DNA from 2 places in the Shouchella sp. JSM 1781072 genome. Region 2 is predicted to be linked to the other one. Evidence: a T-box and tRNA genes for the amino acid it is inferred to sense, from the RefSeq annotation. Region 2 holds a T-box; the other holds one or more tRNA genes.
The links. The T-box of region 2 lies ahead of alaS (alanine--tRNA ligase). A T-box ahead of a tRNA ligase gene usually reads a tRNA of that ligase, here a tRNA-Ala.

Region 1 (9,163 bases), 1.3 Mb from region 2:
CAAGCGATCACAATCAAGGCAAAGACAAACGAAAACGGCATGTAAAATCGACTTAAGTAAATCGTGAAAACGGGCTCATTAAAAGGAAGAAACAACGTTAACCATAGTAAGAAGCATAGAGTCATGATCGTTAAAAATCGTGCTTTCGGTGTTTGCTTACCTAATAAATCTGCCACAACGTATAGACCAACTGCTTGTCGAGTGAAAGCCCCAGCTACCCACTGAAAAATCGAGAAAAAATCTAACCGGGTTAAATATTTTCCCAACTCTAAAATTCTCCATTGCGAGAATGCAGGATATTTCATTCGTTGCGCTTCTTCAATTCCAAAAATTGTGATGGCACCAACTAGTGGACCTAGGGCAAGACCAAATAAAAGAAAAGCTAGCACGTATAAATGCGATTTCTTCAACTTGGTTCGTGAACGGTGTTGAAGAAACAAGATAAAAACAATTTCTGCAAACCCACATATGGCAAAAAAAGAACTTATCCACATGGCATTCGCACCATTTTCGAAAACAGGCAGTAATAAGGTATAATCTTTTTCTTTTATATTGCCAATCCCAACTAGAAATCCAAATGACACAACGATTGGAAGTAAGATCCCTGCTGTAAAGGCTATGGTGCGAATCCCATAATACGCAGCTAACCCGCAAAGCAATAAATATGGAAGAGCTAACACAGGATTCGGCGTTAATTTTAAATATGTATTTGTTGTCCAACTAATGGTTGAAAATAACGTAACGTAACCATAAACTGTAAAATAAATAAACATGAAGGATGCGAATAAAAAAGTACTCACTTTAGACGAACGAGCACTTATAAAATCTACGATATGCTCTTGTTTTGTTCGCTTACTTATAAATACAATGAGTGGCACCCAGATAAGAAGAAAAACCGATGCTACCAAGACCCCAATCCATGAGTCTTTCTCACCGAATTGCAAAAGAATTGGCATCATAATGACATGATTCATTAATCCACTCGATAATAAAATTAACGGAAATAGTTGCAACATCGTTACGGATCTCAATTCACTCACCTCGCAATCTTTTCTTATCATGCCAGAGGGTTAGGATATTTATGCAAGCGGTGAAAATCGAAAAAGCTCACATCCACGTATGAATGTGAGCAAAATTTTAAAAGAAAAAGTCTGCAACAATAAGCATAATTAGTGACACAAACCAGGCAATCGTTGTCGGAACAGACCAAACGAGAATCTGTTCTTTCGCTTGTTTGATCCCAATTGTTCGGTTTACGACCCAGAATAGACTATCGTTAAAATAAGAGAAGAACAGAGAACCAAGTGCCGCTGCTTGGGCTGCAAGCACCATGTTTACATCCATACCTGACAAAATTGGTGCTGTAATGGACGCGGCTGTGATCATTGCCACCGTTCCACTTCCTTGAATGAAACGAACGAGCGTAGCAACAACAAACGGTAACAAAATCGCCGGGATTCCCGTATTTACGACAATTTCTGCAATATGGTCGCCAACGCCCGTTGCACGAAGAACAAATCCTAATGCCCCACCTGCACCGGTAACGAGTAACACAATACCTGCTTGTTTAATTCCTTCTTCCATTCGATCAAGTGCTTCTGAACGTCGAACATGTCCGAATAATCCATAAATTGCTAGTAGTACCCCGATACCTACTGCAATAATTGGAGCTCCAAAAAATTGTACGTATTCTACCCACATACCAGACAATTCCATCGCTGAGGTCGTCGTATTTAAGAAGATTAAGAACACCGGGACAAAAATTGGTAAAGCCGAGCGTAGTAGTGAAGGCAAGTCTTTACTTTCTTTTTCTTCCATCCACTCTTCAATTGTTACTTCTTTTTCAGGGCGAATCCAGTCAAGTCCATCGTCACTTGGTAACTGATAAATCCGCTTCCCAAGCCATTTCGCGTATAACACCATAGAGATAACAATCGGAATCCCAAACAACATCCCGGTAATAATCATCCAGCCAATGTCAATCCCAAAGATTCCCGCTACTCCGAGTGGACCTGGTGTTGGTGGCACCGCACTATGAATGACAACCGCACCACCTGCTAAAGCGATGGCCAGTGTAACAATGGAACGGCCAGTTTTCTTTGATAACGCTTTCGCCAATGGGCTTAAAATAATAAAGGCGGAATCAACAAAAATGGGAATCGAAACAATATAACCAGTGACCGCCATCGCCCACTCTTCTTTTCGTTTTCCTAACCACTTCACGACTGTATAAGCGAGTCGTTCAGCCGCTCCTGAGACTTCAAGAATTCGACCCATCATCACACCAAAACCGATGACAATGGCAATGGATCCTAACGTATTACCAAAGCCTTCTGTGATGGCGTCAACGACCGCAGTTGGCGTCATTCCTCCTACTAAACCTGTAATAGATGCAGCAATAATTAATGCTAAAAACACGTGAACCTTTGTTTTTACGACTAAGAAAATTAACACAACTATTGCAATTGCAAGTCCGAGTATCATTTGCGTACCAGATACGTCCATAACCCTATCCCCCTAAACGCGTAAGCGCTTTAATCGTTAATAAAGAGTGAAGGACTGATTAACAGCCCTCCATAAATGCTTTACTCTTTTCCTGCAAAATGTGGTGCGTACTTAGCTGCCAACTTAATGGACTCTTCCATTGAGACGGAGCTTGCAATCCCTTGACCCGCAATATCAAACGCCGTACCGTGATCAACGGACGTACGTAAAAATGGTAGACCGTTTGTAATGGAAATCGTGCGGTGAAAATCCGTCATTTTTGCTGCGATGTGTCCTTGATCATGATATAAGGATAAAACCGCATCATAACGCCCATTTAGCGCTTGGAAGAAGACGGAATCTGCTGGAACTGGTCCGACTGCGTCAATCCCGCTCTCTTTTGCGAGTTTAATGCCAGGCTTAATTTCGTCCATTTCTTCTGTCCCAAATAAACCATTCTCTCCACTATGTGGGTTTAAGCCTGCGACTGCAAAAGTTCGCTTTTCCACCCCTAGCTTTTGTAGTGCTGCATCACAGCGAACCAAATAATCATGCACACGCTCTTTTGTCATTTGACCAATCGCATCTTTTAACGATAAATGTCTAGTTAAGAAAAAGATTCGCATATTACGTACTTCAAACATGGTTAGCGGATCATCGATATTGGCAATACCGGCAAGCATTTCCGTATGACCGATGTAAGGAACGTTACCTGCTTTTAATGATTCTTTGTTAATCGGCGCTGTCGCCATGGCTTGCGCTTCATTTGCTCGACAAAGCTCTGCCGCATGTTTAATGTAGGCAAAAGCAGCTTCTCCATTATTTCCGTTCACTTGACCAAATTCATACTCTGGTAAATCTGGAAAATCAATTAAATCAATCGTCCCAAATTCACCTTTCGCTTCACTTGTTTTTTCTATTTTGTTAATCTTGAAATCTACTTCTTTTACAGAAAACAAGCTTTCCAACACTCGTGCATTTCCGATTACAACCGGCGTACACACATCGTAAATTTCTTGTTTATTTAGTGACCCTAGCGTAATTTCTGGTCCAATTCCTGCTGGATCTCCCATCGTAATCGCAATAACTGGTTTCATCATTCATCATCCTCCAATTTTTGTCGCTGCTTGATCAATAAATTTCACACATTCATAGATCGCTTTTTTATCTCCGATCAGTCCACCTTTTGTTACAACAGGTAGTCCATCAAAATACCCGCCATCAAAAGTTCCATATGCTGCAAGCGGCATGACTTCATCTTTAAGAGCAATTCCGTTCGCTCTTCCTAAAGCACAGACAGAAGCGGTTACGTCGCCTCCACTTGTAAAACAACCTGCAAACGTTAACTGTTCTTGCGTCAATACTTTACGGCTAATGGTGGCAAGTCCATCTGTAATTCGCTTTGCCAGCGCATCTTGACTTTTGCCTTCTTGCTCAGCTTTGGCTTTCAATGGGACGAGTTTTTGACCGCTTTTATGAGTCGTCACAATAAGAACACGATCTACCTTTGCTTGTTCTAGGGCAGCTTCTGTCGCACGCTCCACTTCTTCATCCCACGTACTGCTGTAACTAGCCAACATCGCTGGATCAACATATACAGGGATTGACCCTGTCTTTTCGATTAAATACGTAAGCTGTTCTCCTGTTAAGCTCGTTGCACTTCCAACCGATACGAGAATCGTGCCGTTTTGGTTTTCTTGCTGCAACATAGCGCGGGCATAATTTGCTGTTAATGGCCCTGGATCTGCACAAAGGATTTGTCTTTCAAGCATTGTTAATGCGAGCGCTACTTTTTCAATTTGTTCCGTGGTCATCGCGTCAACAATAATGACACGATTGCCTTGAGTGATTTCCTTTTGAATAGCCGTTTCTATAGCTGATTCCGTTTTCATTACTGTGCTTAATGAAACAAATCCAACTTGATGCCTTGTTTTTTCTGCTAGTAAATCGGGAATAAACGATTCTGTTATTGGAGCAATCGGATCCTTGGAAACATACGTTTCTTGCAACGGCACCCCATCTAATAATAGATAGCCTCCTGCCATTGTTCGTCCAGACTCTGGAAACGATGGCATCACAATGCTTATTGCATCTTCAGCCATATGCGAGAGCATTTCGTCAATTTCAGCGCCAATATTTCCACGAAATGTACTGTCAATTCGTTTCGTAAACACATCAGCTCCCCAAGCTTGAAGTTCTTTCATCGCTCGCCCTACACGCTGGCTCGCAATAGCTTCGTCAATATATCGGCTATCCGTGTCCATCACGACGGCATCGACATAACTATTTTCTGGTAAGCTTGCACTATGAACAATGGTTGTTGCCTGAAAACCTTGTTTCACCAGCTTGACACCAGATGCATTGGCGCCTGTTAAATCGTCTGCGATCACGCCAACTTTCATCTTGCATGCCCCCTTTCTATTCCATTCTTACACTTGTACGATCTTTTCATGGTATTGGCCAAGCTCATGTAATGCTATATCTGAATCGGTAATAATTCCTTCAACTTGATCTAGTCTGCAAACATGAGCAAACGATTGTTGCGCAAATTTACTAGAATCACATAAGAGCCATGTTTCTCGCGCAGATTGAATCATAAGTTGCTTCATTTTTGCTTTTTCGAGGGTCGGTGCCATCACTCCTGATAACGAATTAACCGCATGCGCACCGAGTAAAAATAAATCAACGTGAATGGACTCAATCAATGCCTGCGCTTGACTCCCGTATAAAGCACCAACTTCTGCCTGCACTTCACCACCTGTTACAATACATGTAACAGATGAATGAACAAGTTCAGCAGCTATTTTAATATCATTTGTGACTACGGTTAAATCTTGACGATCTTTGATGAGACGAGCCACTTCAAGTGTCGTGGTTCCTGAATCAAGTAAGATGGTTGCATTCAATTCAATCAGTGACACTGCTTTTTTTGCAATTTCTTTCTTTGCATCTAAATGTTCGACTTCTTTTCTTGCATAAGGTGTTTCCCGAATCAAAGCTTTTTGCGGAACGGCGCCTCCAGGTGTTCGAATCACTTGGTTATCTGCTTCTAACTGCGTTAAATCACGACGAATGGTCATCTGAGATACGTTCAATTGCTCCGCTAACTCTTCAATTTCCACTTTTCCATTTGATTCTAAAAGATTTTGAATGACGCTTTTTCGTTCTTGTGCTTTCATGTTCATTTATAACACCTTTCATTGTTAATTTAAAACATTATTCGACATAAGTCAACATTAATTTGTTTGTTTTTTTCATAAATCGGTTGTTTTTTGCGAAAAACATTCATTTTCATGTTTATTTTTCTCAATTAAGTATAGCAAAATAAGATGAAATGACAAAATTGAACTACATCTCATCTGCACAGACGGGATACGTAAGAAATTAAAAAAACACTTCCTCGTGAGGAAGTGTTTTACACTAACTAGTGGAGCCTAGGGGGCTCGAACCCCTGACCTCTTCGCTGCCAGCGAAGCGCTCTCCCAGCTGAGCTAAGGCCCCGAATATGTATGAGTTTGATACTACTTTCATAATATATCATAAATAGCCTCAACGCGACAAGCGCTTTTCATCGTGGAAACCGTCTGTTTAATCGTGATCATCACGGGTATTGAATAACAAAGCACGAGAAGAAACAAAAGGGGCATAAAAAGATGGTTCGGTTTAACAAATGGATTGACGCATTGATTTTAGCGATGATAAGCGGTAGTGTTTACTTCGTCTTATCTCTCATTTACGATGATCATGTAAAGTGGATAAATGCGCTCGCTATCGCTGTAGCGCTTTTTTTAACCCACACATTGCTGATTCCAAGGATTTTCAATAAGCGGAAATCTAACTGATCTTGCTTAGGAGTTGAACGGAGTGATTTTATTTTTCACATTCATCATTCTCTTTATTATCATGTTTTTGTTAATGGTTATTATTGATTCTGCTTTAAAAAACGAACCGAGCGTAAAGCGATGGTTCATTACTACATTGATTTTTACAGTTGTGATCTTTTTAACATTTTTGTCTTTCTCCTTATTTTAAATAAAGATTGAGGTGCTGTAGATGAGTGTGTTCCGCGTAATAGGTCATGGGTTTGTCATTTCTATATGTTCAACGAGTTTATATTTACTATTGATATGGCTATTAGGAGATATAAGCGAAGTTCGGGGTTCCATTTTTGCCATTGTCCTTGGCTCATTTATTGGCGGTTCCATTCGAGGGATCGTAAAAGAGCGCAACCGTAACAAACGAAACCGAATACCTAAAACGAAATAAAGCCTATCCTAACAACACACCAATTACATACCAAATCAACCCGCCAATCACACCAACAAAGCCAGCTTGAATGATTAATTCCCCTGTTACTTTTTTTGTTTTCGCAACGTCTAAAATAATCCATCCGAAAAAGACGGCAAAAGCAAGAATAATTGCATCAGTCATTGTTATCCCTCCACGTTCTCTTCCTACTTTAGCAAGAACTTAGAGGGACCGCAAACAATAGTTACAGTTGAAAGGTTTGTTCAACTTCTTCTATTAAATTTTTGGCGACGTCGACATATTTCTCGTCCACTTCCCCATCTTTATCAATTGGTCGCTGAAATTGGTTAATTAGTCCATCAACCGCAGGGGGGATGTAGCCTCCTATGCCTTCATCTGTGTTTCCATCTTGATAGACATGGTTTAGTAAATACGGCTTCCCCATTTCAAATACAGCATGGCTTGAGCCAACTTCTCCTTCTACTGCTGTAAACGGTAAACGAAGAAATGTATAGCCCCCTTCTTCTGCTAGCTTATAATCATAATAACCATGATCATAATCCCAATTTCCACCAATTGAATAACCAAGAGGCGTTAATAATGACTCTAATTCTTTTGCTTTCACTTCTTTGCCTTCAATTTTTGAAGATACATAAATCATATGACCGCTCCTAATCGTTTTTATTGATTAGTGTGTGAGCCTTCGAAAAACTTATGCATCAAAAAAGCACGGATGAACCATCACCCGTGCTTTCCCTGTTTATAGACGTTTTTCAAGTTCTTCTTTTTCTTTTTCGAAGCCGGGCTTTCCGAGTAAAGCAAACATATTTTTCTTATATGCTTCTACTCCCGGTTGATCAAACGGGTTGACTCCCAGCATGTAGCCACTAATTGCGACCGCTTTTTCAAAGAAATACACAAGATAGCCAAATGTGTACTCATCAAGCTTTGGAATCGACACGATTAAGTTTGGAACACCGCCATCTGTGTGAGCGAGCATCGTCCCTTTAAACGCTTGTTTGTTCACAAAATCCATTGTTTCCCCAGCAAGATAATTTAATCCGTCTAAATCTTGCTCTGCTTTTTCAATTTCAATATGCTTGTCCACATTCTCAACATGTAAGACAGTTTCAAATAAATCACGACGTCCATCTTGCACATATTGACCCATTGAGTGAAGATCTGTAGAAAAATCTACTGAGGCAGGATAAATGCCTTTTTGGTCTTTTCCTTCACTTTCACCAAATAGTTGCTTCCACCACTCTGAAACAAAGTGAAGCTGCGGCTCATAGTTCACCATAAGTTCAATTGTCTTCCCTTTGTTATATAGAACATTGCGAACTGCTGCATATTGGTATGCTTCGTTTTCTTCAAGCTTAGGTGAAGCATACGCATCTCTCGCATCTGCAGCACCTTTCATCATTTGTTCAATATTAAGGCCAGATACAGCAATCGGTAAAAGTCCAACAGCAGTTAAAACAGAGAAACGTCCACCAACGTCATCAGGAATAACAAATGACTCGTATCCTTCTTCGTTCGCAAGCGTTTTTAGTGCACCTTTTTCTTTATCTGTTGTCGCATAAATGCGTGTACGCGCTTCTTCTTTACCGTACTTCTTTTCCAAGAAGTCACGGAAAATACGGAATGCGATAGCTGGCTCCGTCGTTGTGCCAGATTTCGAAATAACATTTACAGAGACGTCGCGCCCTTCCAGCAAGTCAAATAAATCGCGAATATAGGTTGAACTGATATTCTGTCCGACAAAAATGACTTGTGGCGCGTTACGCTGTTCGTTTGATAGGACATTAAAAAATGAATGGTTTAACGCTTCAATTGCTGCTCTTGCCCCTAAATAGGAACCACCAATTCCGGCAACAAGTAATACGTCTGAATCGTTACGAATTTTTTTAGCTGCTTCTTGTATACGTGCAAATTCCTCTTTATCATAATCAACTGGTAAGTCGATCCACCCTAAAAAGTCATTCCCTGCTCCCGTTTTTTCGTGAAGGGCTTGATGTGCAGTTGTTACTTGATCTTGCAAATGCTTCATCTCATGCTCTCCGAAAAAGGAAAGTGCTTTGCTATAATCGAATTGAATATGTGCCATTAAAAAGAGCCTCCTTATATTCGGTACTTCATTAATGTACCGAAAGGAGGCGAAAAACACAAGTAATCAGCGGTCAAAAACCGAGCTCTTTAACAGCTTATCTTGTTCATGACGTTCAATCGCTAAATCGATCAGCGTGGAAATTAAATCTTGATAGGAAAGCCCACTCTCTTCCCAAAGCTTTGGATACATGCTGATTTTTGTGAACCCTGGGAGTGTGTTAATTTCATTAATCACTACTTCATGATCTTCTGTTAAGAAAACATCTACTCGTGCTAACCCTTCACAATTTAAAGCTTGATAAGCACGTTTAGCAATTTCTTG
Region 2 (9,163 bases):
GAGGTAGGCACGTTGCAACCAATTAAAGAAATTGGAGCTCTTCTGCAAAACCATCAAGCTGCTTTTCACACGGACGCCGTCCAAGCTGCAGGGTTAGAAACCATTGATTGCGCGAACCTAGGTGTGGACCTGTTTTCGTTAGCTAGCCATAAAGTAAATGGACCAAAAGGAGTAGGTTGTTTATTTGTATCTAAAAATGTGACGATTGCTCCTTTAACCTATGGAGGAGAACAAGAAAGAAAACGCCGTGCTGGTACGGAGAATGTCGCAGGAATTGTCGGGTTTGCCAAAGCAATGGAACTGGCAAATGAGCAGCGGTCGGAAAATCGGAAGAAATACAAATATTTCCGAGACACTTTTATAGAAATCATGGATGTGCATGGTGTAGAGTATGTTATAAATGGATCAGATGATGGTCTACCACATATTCTTAACGTTAGTTTTAAAGGTGTAAAGACAGAGACGCTTTTAATGAAACTGGACTTAATTGGAATTGTGGCCTCAGGTGGATCAGCTTGCACAGCTGGAACCCTCGTCCCATCACATGTTATTGAAGCCATGTATGGTGTTGAGAGTCGGAGAGTGTCAGAGGCCATTCGATTTAGCTTTGGTTTCACCAACGTAGAATCAGAGACTACTGAAGCTTTTAAAGAAATCGCTCGGATTGTTCTAGCAGAGCAAAAACGTGAGCAATTTATTGAATAGAATAGATAGTGAGGGAAATGTATGAAAAAACCAGAAGAGACCCGCGTTGTCGTTGGCATGTCAGGTGGCGTTGATTCTTCTGTAACGGCACTTGTATTAAAAGAGCAGGGCTATGATGTCATCGGAATCTTTATGAAAAATTGGGATGATACGAATGACTCGGGCTTTTGCTCGGCAACAGAAGATTATGAGGATGTGGAGCGTGTTGCAGAACAACTCGGTATCCCTTATTACTCGGTGAATTTTGAAAAAGAATATTGGGACAAAGTGTTCACGTACTTTTTAGATGAGTACAAGTCCGGTCGAACACCAAATCCTGATGTAATGTGCAACAAGGAAATTAAGTTTAAAGCATTTTTAAACCATGCTGTTTCGTTAGGCGCAGACTATGTTGCAACGGGACATTACGCGCAAATCCTTTATAAAGATGATGAATATCAACTGATAAAAGGTGTAGATACAAACAAAGACCAAACGTATTTTTTAAATGCGTTAAGTCAAAAGCAGTTGTCAAAAGTAATGTTTCCACTTGGTCATATGCAGAAAGCGGAAGTGCGGAAGAAAGCGGAAGAAGCTGGACTTGCTACGGCTAAGAAAAAAGACAGTACGGGCATTTGTTTTATCGGGGAACGTGACTTTAAAGAATTTCTTCAAACCTTTATTCCAGCTCAACCGGGAAAAATGGAAACCGTTGACGGAGAAGTGAAAGGAAATCATGATGGGCTAATGTATTATACACTAGGTCAAAGACAAGGTCTTGGCATTGGTGGTGCAGGAGAGCCTTGGTTTGTTGTTGATAAAGATTTAGAGCGAAACGTGCTTATTGTTGGACAAGGGTTTCATCATGAAGGGCTTTATTCTTCAGGTTTGAAAGCTGAAGGAATGAACTGGATACTTAATCAACCGTTTGATTCTGCGTTTACGTGTAAAGCAAAATTCCGCTATCGACAAGACGATCAGTTGGTTACTGTTACGCCAAAAGAAAATGGCCGAGCAGAAATTCAATTTCATGAAAAACAACGAGCGGTTACACCTGGACAAGCGGTCGTTTTATATGATCAAGACCGTTGCCTTGGTGGGGGTACAATTGATGAAGTCATACGGGAAAACGTCTAAAGGCGTTTTCCTTTTTTCTAGGAGGTTATAATATGGATTTAAAAACAGGTATTAGCTTAATGAAAGAATCGAATTATGAGGACGCAGCGAAAGTATTCTCTGGTTACATTGAAAGCAACCCATCAGAGCCAGAAGGCTATATCAATATGGCGAACTTGCTTAGTATTTTGGGAGATCGTGACCGCGCGATTTTATTTAATGAGCGTGCAATCGAACTTGATCCAGATTCAAGTGCCCCATACTACGGGTTAGGTGTTCTTGCATATCAAGAAGATCAATTTCAAAAAGCAATTGAATGGTTTTTAACGGCTCAACAAAAGGGGTTACATGATGCAGATCTATTCTATATGCTAGGCATGAGCCACTATCAGCTTCAATCATTTGCCCACGCACAGGCGAACTTAAGCTATGCCCATGAATTAAACAAAGAAGACGTTGAGATTGCTTTTCAATACGGACTTTGTTTGGCGCAACAAGAGCAACTAGAGGCGGCACAACAATTATTTATTGACGTGATTAAGCAAGATGCTACACATGCCGATGCGTATTATAATTTAGGTGTGATTTATGTTTCAAATGAAGCGATTGATGAAGCACTAAAATGTTTTGATTTAGCGCTTAACAATCAAGAAGATCACTTATTAGCGGGAAATGCAAAACGAGTCATTGAAGATGCATTAAACAGAGGGTGAGTGTGCGTTTATGGATGTTGAAGAAACCGAAAGATACATGAAAGGACAAGTCACTCATGTCTTGTTTCGAAATGAAGAAAACGACTATACCGTAGCAACGGTGAAAATTGAGAAGACAAATGAACAAATTGAAGCGAAAAAAACAACCATTGTCGGACATTTACCAGAGCTGGAGTTAGAAGAAACGTATTCATTCTTCGGTCAAGTTACTGAACACCCTCGATTTGGCACACAATATAAAGTGGAAACATTTAAAAGAGAAATGCCGAAAACGAAAAATGGTATTATTAAATTTTTATCAAGTGATCGTTTTCCTGGGATTGGTGTAAAGACGGCAGAGTCAATTGTAAATCAACTAGGGGAGCGGGCAATCTCATTAATTATTAACGATCGTAACGTTTTAGAGCAAGTGCCTAAGCTGAAAAAAGACCACGCTGAAATTCTGCATCAACGCTTACTTGAACATCAAGGTGCAGAACAAGTCATTATCCAATTGTCGCAATATGGATTTGGAACAGAGTTATCCATGAATGTTTACCGTGCCTACAAGCTTCAAGCTTTAGATATTATTCGAACCAATCCATATTTACTCATTAAAGATGTAGAAGGTGTAGGTTTCAGACGCGCAGACCAATTAGGAGCAGCCATTGGTTTAAAAGGCGACCACCCGGAAAGAATACGAGCGGGTATCCTCTATCTTATAAATGAACTAAGTGTTCAAGACGGGCATCTATATTTATATCATGCCCCATTTGTTGAAGAAGTAAGTAAGCTGTTAACAACTCCAAATGACCCTGTTAGCCCTGAAGCTGTTCACGAGGGTCTCATTCAAATGGATGAAGAAGGCTTTGTTATTACAGAACAAGATCGAGTTTATATGAAGTCACTTTTTTATGCAGAGCGTGGTATTGCGCAAAATATAATGAGGATCAAATCGTATGAACTGAAATCAGAGTTCACACAAGCTGATATGGAAAAAACGTTAGGACAGCTGGAAGAAGATCACAACGTAACGTATTCTGTTTTGCAAAAAGAAGCGATTGAGACCGCTTTACATTCACCTATTATGCTGTTAACAGGTGGTCCGGGTACAGGGAAAACGACTGTTATAAAAGGAATTGTGGGAGCCTATGCCCGCTTGCATGGAGTGAATCTCGATCAACAAACAGGTGCAGACAAAGATGCGCGTACGGCTCCGCTTAAGTTGGCTGCTCCAACTGGTCGCGCCGCTAAGCGTATGGCAGAAGCGACTGAGTTACCTGCTGGTACGATTCACAGTTTGCTTGGTTGGAAAGGAAATGCCACGGGTTTTGAAAAAGGCGACCACGATCAATTAGAAGGCGAACTTTTGATAGTCGATGAAATGTCAATGGTGGACGCGTGGGTGGCCAATCAGCTGTTTAAAGCGATTCCTAAAGGCATGCAAGTTATTCTCGTTGGAGATGAAAACCAATTGCCATCTGTAGGACCTGGTCAAGTGTTAAAAGACTTACTGGATGCAAACGTCATCCCGACTGTTCAACTGAATGAAATTTATCGACAAGCGGAAGGATCCTCCATCATTGAGCTAGCTCATTCCATGAAAGATGGCCATCTTCCTAACGATCTTACAGCCAAAAAGCCTGACTTGCGATTTTTTTCTTGTCATACGAACCAAGTAAAGCAAGCTGTTTGGCAAATTTGCGAAAATGCAGTAAACAAAGGATATAGCTCTCGAGAAATACAGGTTTTAGCACCGATCTACCGTGGTGGTGCTGGAATTATTGAACTAAATACGATGCTTCAGACGTTATTTAATCCTGCAAAAGAAGAACGTCGTGAAATTCCATTTGGAGACGTTATTTTTCGAAAAGGAGATATGGTGCTTCAGCTCGTTAATAACACGGAAGAAAATGTGTTTAATGGGGACAGAGGAGAGATTGTCGCAATCCTTTATGCAAAAGAGACGACAGAGAAAAAGGATCAGCTTGTTGTGTCTTTTGACGGTTTAGAAGTGGTCTATGAGAAAAAAGATTTTGGCCAGTTAACACATGCATATTGTTCATCGATTCACAAAGCGCAAGGTAGTGAATTTCCAATCGTTGTTATGCCAGTTGTAGGGAATTATCAACGCATGTTAAGAAGAAATTTACTTTATACAGGCATTACAAGAGCAAAGCAGTTTTTACTTTTATGTGGGGATTTAAAAACATTTGAACACGCGATTCATAAGCATAATGATGGTCGACAATCGAAGTTAAAAGAACGTCTGCAGGAACGCATGCACTAGCTGGTAACCATCTCCGCGGATAGGATAGTGGGATATACATACATTATAACTGTTCGGAGAGGTGGTGCAGCTTTTGCGAACGATGCAGGCAATGATTGGACTCCCGCTTGTGTCCGTAGAGACTGGTTATGAAATCGGTCAAATTAGTGATGGATACATGAAGAACGGTCGAATGGTTGGGTTTATGGTGAAAAAAAACCACGCACTTTTACATCATCATGGATTTCTGCCATTTGAGTCGATTCAGCATATCGGTGAGCAGGCGATCATGGTACAAGACATTTCAAAAGTAGAGAAGCTTCTAGAAGAACACAAACACTATGATCCAATTTGGACAAGTCGAAAAAAATTTAGAGGTAAACCTTTGTTATCTACTGAAGGCGAAATGCTTGGTTTGGCAGAAGATGTATATTTTTCTATGGAAGTGGGCACCATCGTAGGGTACGAAGTGACAGATGGCTGGTTATCCGACATTAAAGAAGGACGCAAAGTGGTGAAGGGCCACGATCTTCTTCTTTGTAAGGAAAGGGCGATCTTGTCTCTGTAGAGGAGGCACCTATCTTGCATTGTCCAAATTGTAATTTAAAAGACATAGGAAAAATTGGAACCAACCAGTATTATTGCTGGAATTGCTTCATTGAAATGAGTCTCGTTAAAGGAACATTAATGCTTCACCAAGTAGAGGAAGATGGATCATTAAGCTCACTTGATGATTTGTTTGAAGAAGAAGAAAGACGAATAGATTTATAAAGAATCGAGGTGAATCGATCATGCGTAAATCCATTGCACCATTAATGGTGATTGGTCTTGGAGCTGCTTGGTACTCAACAATGAATGACAAAAAAACCAAAAAGAAAGTCTACAATTTCTTTGAACCGCTTATGGAAGCCGATAAAAAAATAATGAACGCGAAAACGTGGAAAAAAACAAAGAAAAAAGTAAAGAAGATGTTTCATTAATATCTTCACCTTCGAAGGCTGTGGAAAACGCCAACATGCGCAACGTTAACATGGATGAACGACATCCATGTTTTTTTTGGTTAATTTCGGATTATTTGCACACGCTATTCAAAGGGGTGTGATAAAAGATGAAGCGAGAGATGTACATAACGGATTTAGTGAAGTGGTCAAAATGGCTCGTCATATTAGTGTTTGTTTTATTGCTTTTGTATGCGCTCAGTCATCTGGCTCCGCTATTTCAAATCATTCAACCGTTGATTTGGCCCATACTTGTTGCGATATTGCTCGCTTATTTATTACACCCTGTAGTTGAGAAAGCTGTTCACTTGGGCGTTAATCGAACGTTGGCTACGGTATTATTGTTTTTAGTCTTTCTTGTTATGATGACTACCTTATTATTTATCGGCATCCCGATTATGTCACGACAAGTTCAAGAAGCTGTTCAAGTGTTGCCAGAACATTTGGCCTCTATAAAAGGGATGGTATTTGAATTTCAAGAACAAACAGAACGGTTACCAGATCCGTTGCAAGATCATGTTACGGACTGGTCTTCAAAGATGGAACAGTTTGTTGAGTCAAGTTTGGATCAAGTAGAAAGTGTAATTGTTAAAGTCATTCAAATGAGCATTTTATGGGTTGTTGTACCGTTTCTTGTTTTTTACTTATTAAAAGATTTTGCGCTTTTGCAGCGTGTCGGTTTTTACATCACACCCAAAAAAAGCCGCGAAAAGGTGCGGCTTTACCTTAAAGATGTCGATAAAACATTTGGCTCATATTTGCGAGGGCAGTTGCTCGTCGCGGTTTGTGTTGGTGGACTAGCGACCATTGCACTTTGGATTTTAGGTGTTCCTTATGCGCTACTGTTAGGATTGTTTATTGGTGCGACCGATTTAATCCCATATTTTGGCGCATTCATTGGCGCGGTGCCGGCTGTAGGTTCAGCCTTACTTGATTCGCCTCAACTAGCTTTGTTTACCGTAATTAGTATCTTCGTGATTCAACAAATCGAAGGCAATGTGTTATCACCTTTAATTGTTGGCAAAACGGTTCACTTGCATCCGATCTTGATTATTTTAGCTCTATTAGTCGGGGTTGAAGTAGGGGGCGTCATAGGACTTTTAGTCGCTGTACCCATTACAGCGATTGCGAAAGTAACCATCCTTCATATCCGAAATTACCTTAAAGGTGAAGTGGAGATGAATTGACTTTTAAAGGCTTGCGCGCTATAATTTTCGTGAATAAAGAAACGTATATGTACATGATGAAATACAATGAAAGAACGAGTACGCATAAGCCCGTTTTTAGAGAGATGCTTTCTAGGCTGAGAAAAGCATTAACGAAGAGATGCGGAATGCTATTCTGGAGTAGCGAGCTAATCGCCGTATCCTGCGTTAAGGGGCTTAAGTGATAACAGTTACGTTTGTTATAATTAAGGGTGGTACCGCGTGAAAAAGACAATCTCGTCCCTTTATTGGGAAGGGGTTTTTTTATTTGTTTTCTATACATAAGGAGGATGAGTCTAATGAAGCACTTAACATCGGCTGAAGTTCGACAAATGTTTATTGATTTCTTTAAAGAGAAAGGCCATTCTGTTGAGCCAAGTGCATCTCTAGTCCCGTTTGAAGATCCAAGTTTATTATGGATTAACAGTGGCGTGGCAACGTTAAAAAAATACTTTGATGGTCGTGTGATCCCGGATAATCCTCGGATTGTCATTGCGCAAAAATCGATTCGGACAAATGATATTGAAATCGTTGGGAAAACGGCTCGTCACCACACATTTTTTGAAATGCTTGGGAATTTTTCAATTGGCGAATATTTTAAAGAAGATGCGATTGTATGGAGCTGGGAGTTTCTAACAAGCGAAAAATGGATTGGCTTTGATGAAGAAAAGCTATCTGTTACGGTCCATCCAGAGGATCATGAAGCGTACGATTTATGGATTGAAAAAGTGGGCGTACCGGAAGAACGCATTATTCGTTTAGAAGGGAATTTCTGGGACATCGGAGAAGGGCCGAGTGGTCCAAACTCTGAAATCTTCTATGATCGTGGTCCTGATTATGGCAATGATCCTAAGGACCCTGAATTGTATCCAGGTGGCGAGAATGAACGTTATTTAGAAATTTGGAACTTGGTTTTCTCTCAATTTAATCACAACGCAGACGACACCTATACGCCCCTTCCAAAGAAAAATATTGATACAGGAATGGGCTTAGAGCGGATGGTATCCGTTATTCAAGATGCAAAAACAAATTTTGATACAGATCTCTTTTTACCAATCATAAAAGAAACGGAAAAACTTGCTAATGCAACGTACAATACGGGAAATGAAGCGGCAGATACAGCCTTCAAAGTCGTTGTTGACCATATCCGCACAGTTGCATTTGCCATTGGAGATGGGGCGCTTCCTTCAAATGAAGGAAGAGGATATGTCTTACGTCGTTTATTAAGACGAGCAGTGCGATTTGCGAAAACGATTGGGATTGAAAAGCCATTTATGTTTAATCTCGTTCCTGTTGTCGGTCAGATAATGGAAGACTTTTACCCAGAGGTTACCCAGAAAAAAGACTTTATTCAGCGAGTGATTCGCACAGAAGAAGAACGTTTTCATGAGACGCTACATGAAGGCTTAACGATTTTAAACGACATCATGAAAAAAGCAAAAGCAAACAATGAGCAAGTAATCGCTGGTTCAGATGTGTTTCGTCTTTATGATACATATGGCTTTCCGGTTGATTTGACGGAAGAATATGTAGAAGAAGAAGGCTTAACGATCCACCGGGAAGAATTTGAAAAAGAGATGGAAGCTCAACGAAATCGTGCTCGCGCAGCTAGACAAGAAACAGCTTCTATGGGTGTGCAAGAAGACATATTCGGTGATTTAAAAACGCCAAGTATGTTTGTTGGCTATGAGCATACAGAAACAAGTGCAACCATTAGCGTCATTGTAAAAGAAAAAGATTCTGTTGATCAGGCTAAAGAAGGGGATACGGTTTCCATTATTCTTGCGGAAACACCGTTCTACGCTGAAAGTGGTGGACAAGTTGCCGATCAAGGGGTGATTTATACCGAAAACGGTCAAGGGCGTGTTCAAGATGTGAAAAAAGCTCCTAATGGTCAACACCTGCATACGGTTGAAATTGAATCAGGGACGTTACAAGTAGGCGATCAAGTTCAAGCAAGAATTGAAGTGCGTGAACGTCTAGACATCGTAAAAAATCATACAGCAACGCACCTTCTTCACCAAGCGTTAAAAGATGTTTTAGGAGAACACGTTAATCAAGCAGGCTCACTTGTAAATCGTGAACGGCTTCGCTTTGATTTCTCACACTTTGGACAAGTAACACCGAACGAACTCGTTCAAATTGAGCAGCTTGTGAATGAAAAAATTTGGCAAGCACTTCCTGTCGAGATCTCGTTAA

Region 1: it encodes a tRNA-Ala, which carries the amino acid that the T-box ahead of alaS (alanine--tRNA ligase) is inferred to sense. The anticodon was not compared.

What each region holds. Positions count from the first base shown of each region.
Region 1 covers NZ_JBHFQE010000001.1:251,891-261,053, reverse strand. The annotation lists gene ACE1TH_RS01395 (GerAB/ArcD/ProY family transporter) at 1-1,031, opposite strand, end outside; gene ACE1TH_RS01390 (GntP family permease) at 1,138-2,505, opposite strand; gene pdxA (4-hydroxythreonine-4-phosphate dehydrogenase PdxA) at 2,586-3,584, opposite strand; gene ACE1TH_RS01380 (four-carbon acid sugar kinase family protein) at 3,588-4,886, opposite strand; gene ACE1TH_RS01375 (DeoR/GlpR family DNA-binding transcription regulator) at 4,914-5,669, opposite strand; tRNA gene ACE1TH_RS01370 (tRNA-Ala) at 5,913-5,985, opposite strand; gene ACE1TH_RS01365 (hypothetical protein) at 6,138-6,326, shown strand; gene ACE1TH_RS01360 (hypothetical protein) at 6,349-6,516, shown strand; gene ACE1TH_RS01355 (hypothetical protein) at 6,538-6,750, shown strand; gene ACE1TH_RS01350 (hypothetical protein) at 6,754-6,915, opposite strand; gene ACE1TH_RS01345 (YugN-like family protein) at 6,977-7,393, opposite strand; gene ACE1TH_RS01340 (glucose-6-phosphate isomerase) at 7,493-8,839, opposite strand; gene ddlA (D-alanine--D-alanine ligase) at 8,906-9,163, opposite strand, start outside.
Region 2 covers NZ_JBHFQE010000001.1:1,574,192-1,583,354, reverse strand. The annotation lists gene ACE1TH_RS08455 (cysteine desulfurase family protein) at 1-705, shown strand, start outside; gene mnmA (tRNA 2-thiouridine(34) synthase MnmA) at 727-1,821, shown strand; gene ACE1TH_RS08445 (tetratricopeptide repeat protein) at 1,854-2,513, shown strand; gene recD2 (SF1B family DNA helicase RecD2) at 2,524-4,782, shown strand; gene ACE1TH_RS08435 (PRC-barrel domain-containing protein) at 4,865-5,329, shown strand; gene ACE1TH_RS08430 (hypothetical protein) at 5,341-5,532, shown strand; gene ACE1TH_RS08425 (DUF3918 domain-containing protein) at 5,553-5,741, shown strand; gene ACE1TH_RS08420 (AI-2E family transporter) at 5,870-6,946, shown strand; T-box leader at 7,004-7,212, shown strand; gene alaS (alanine--tRNA ligase) at 7,264-9,163, shown strand, end outside.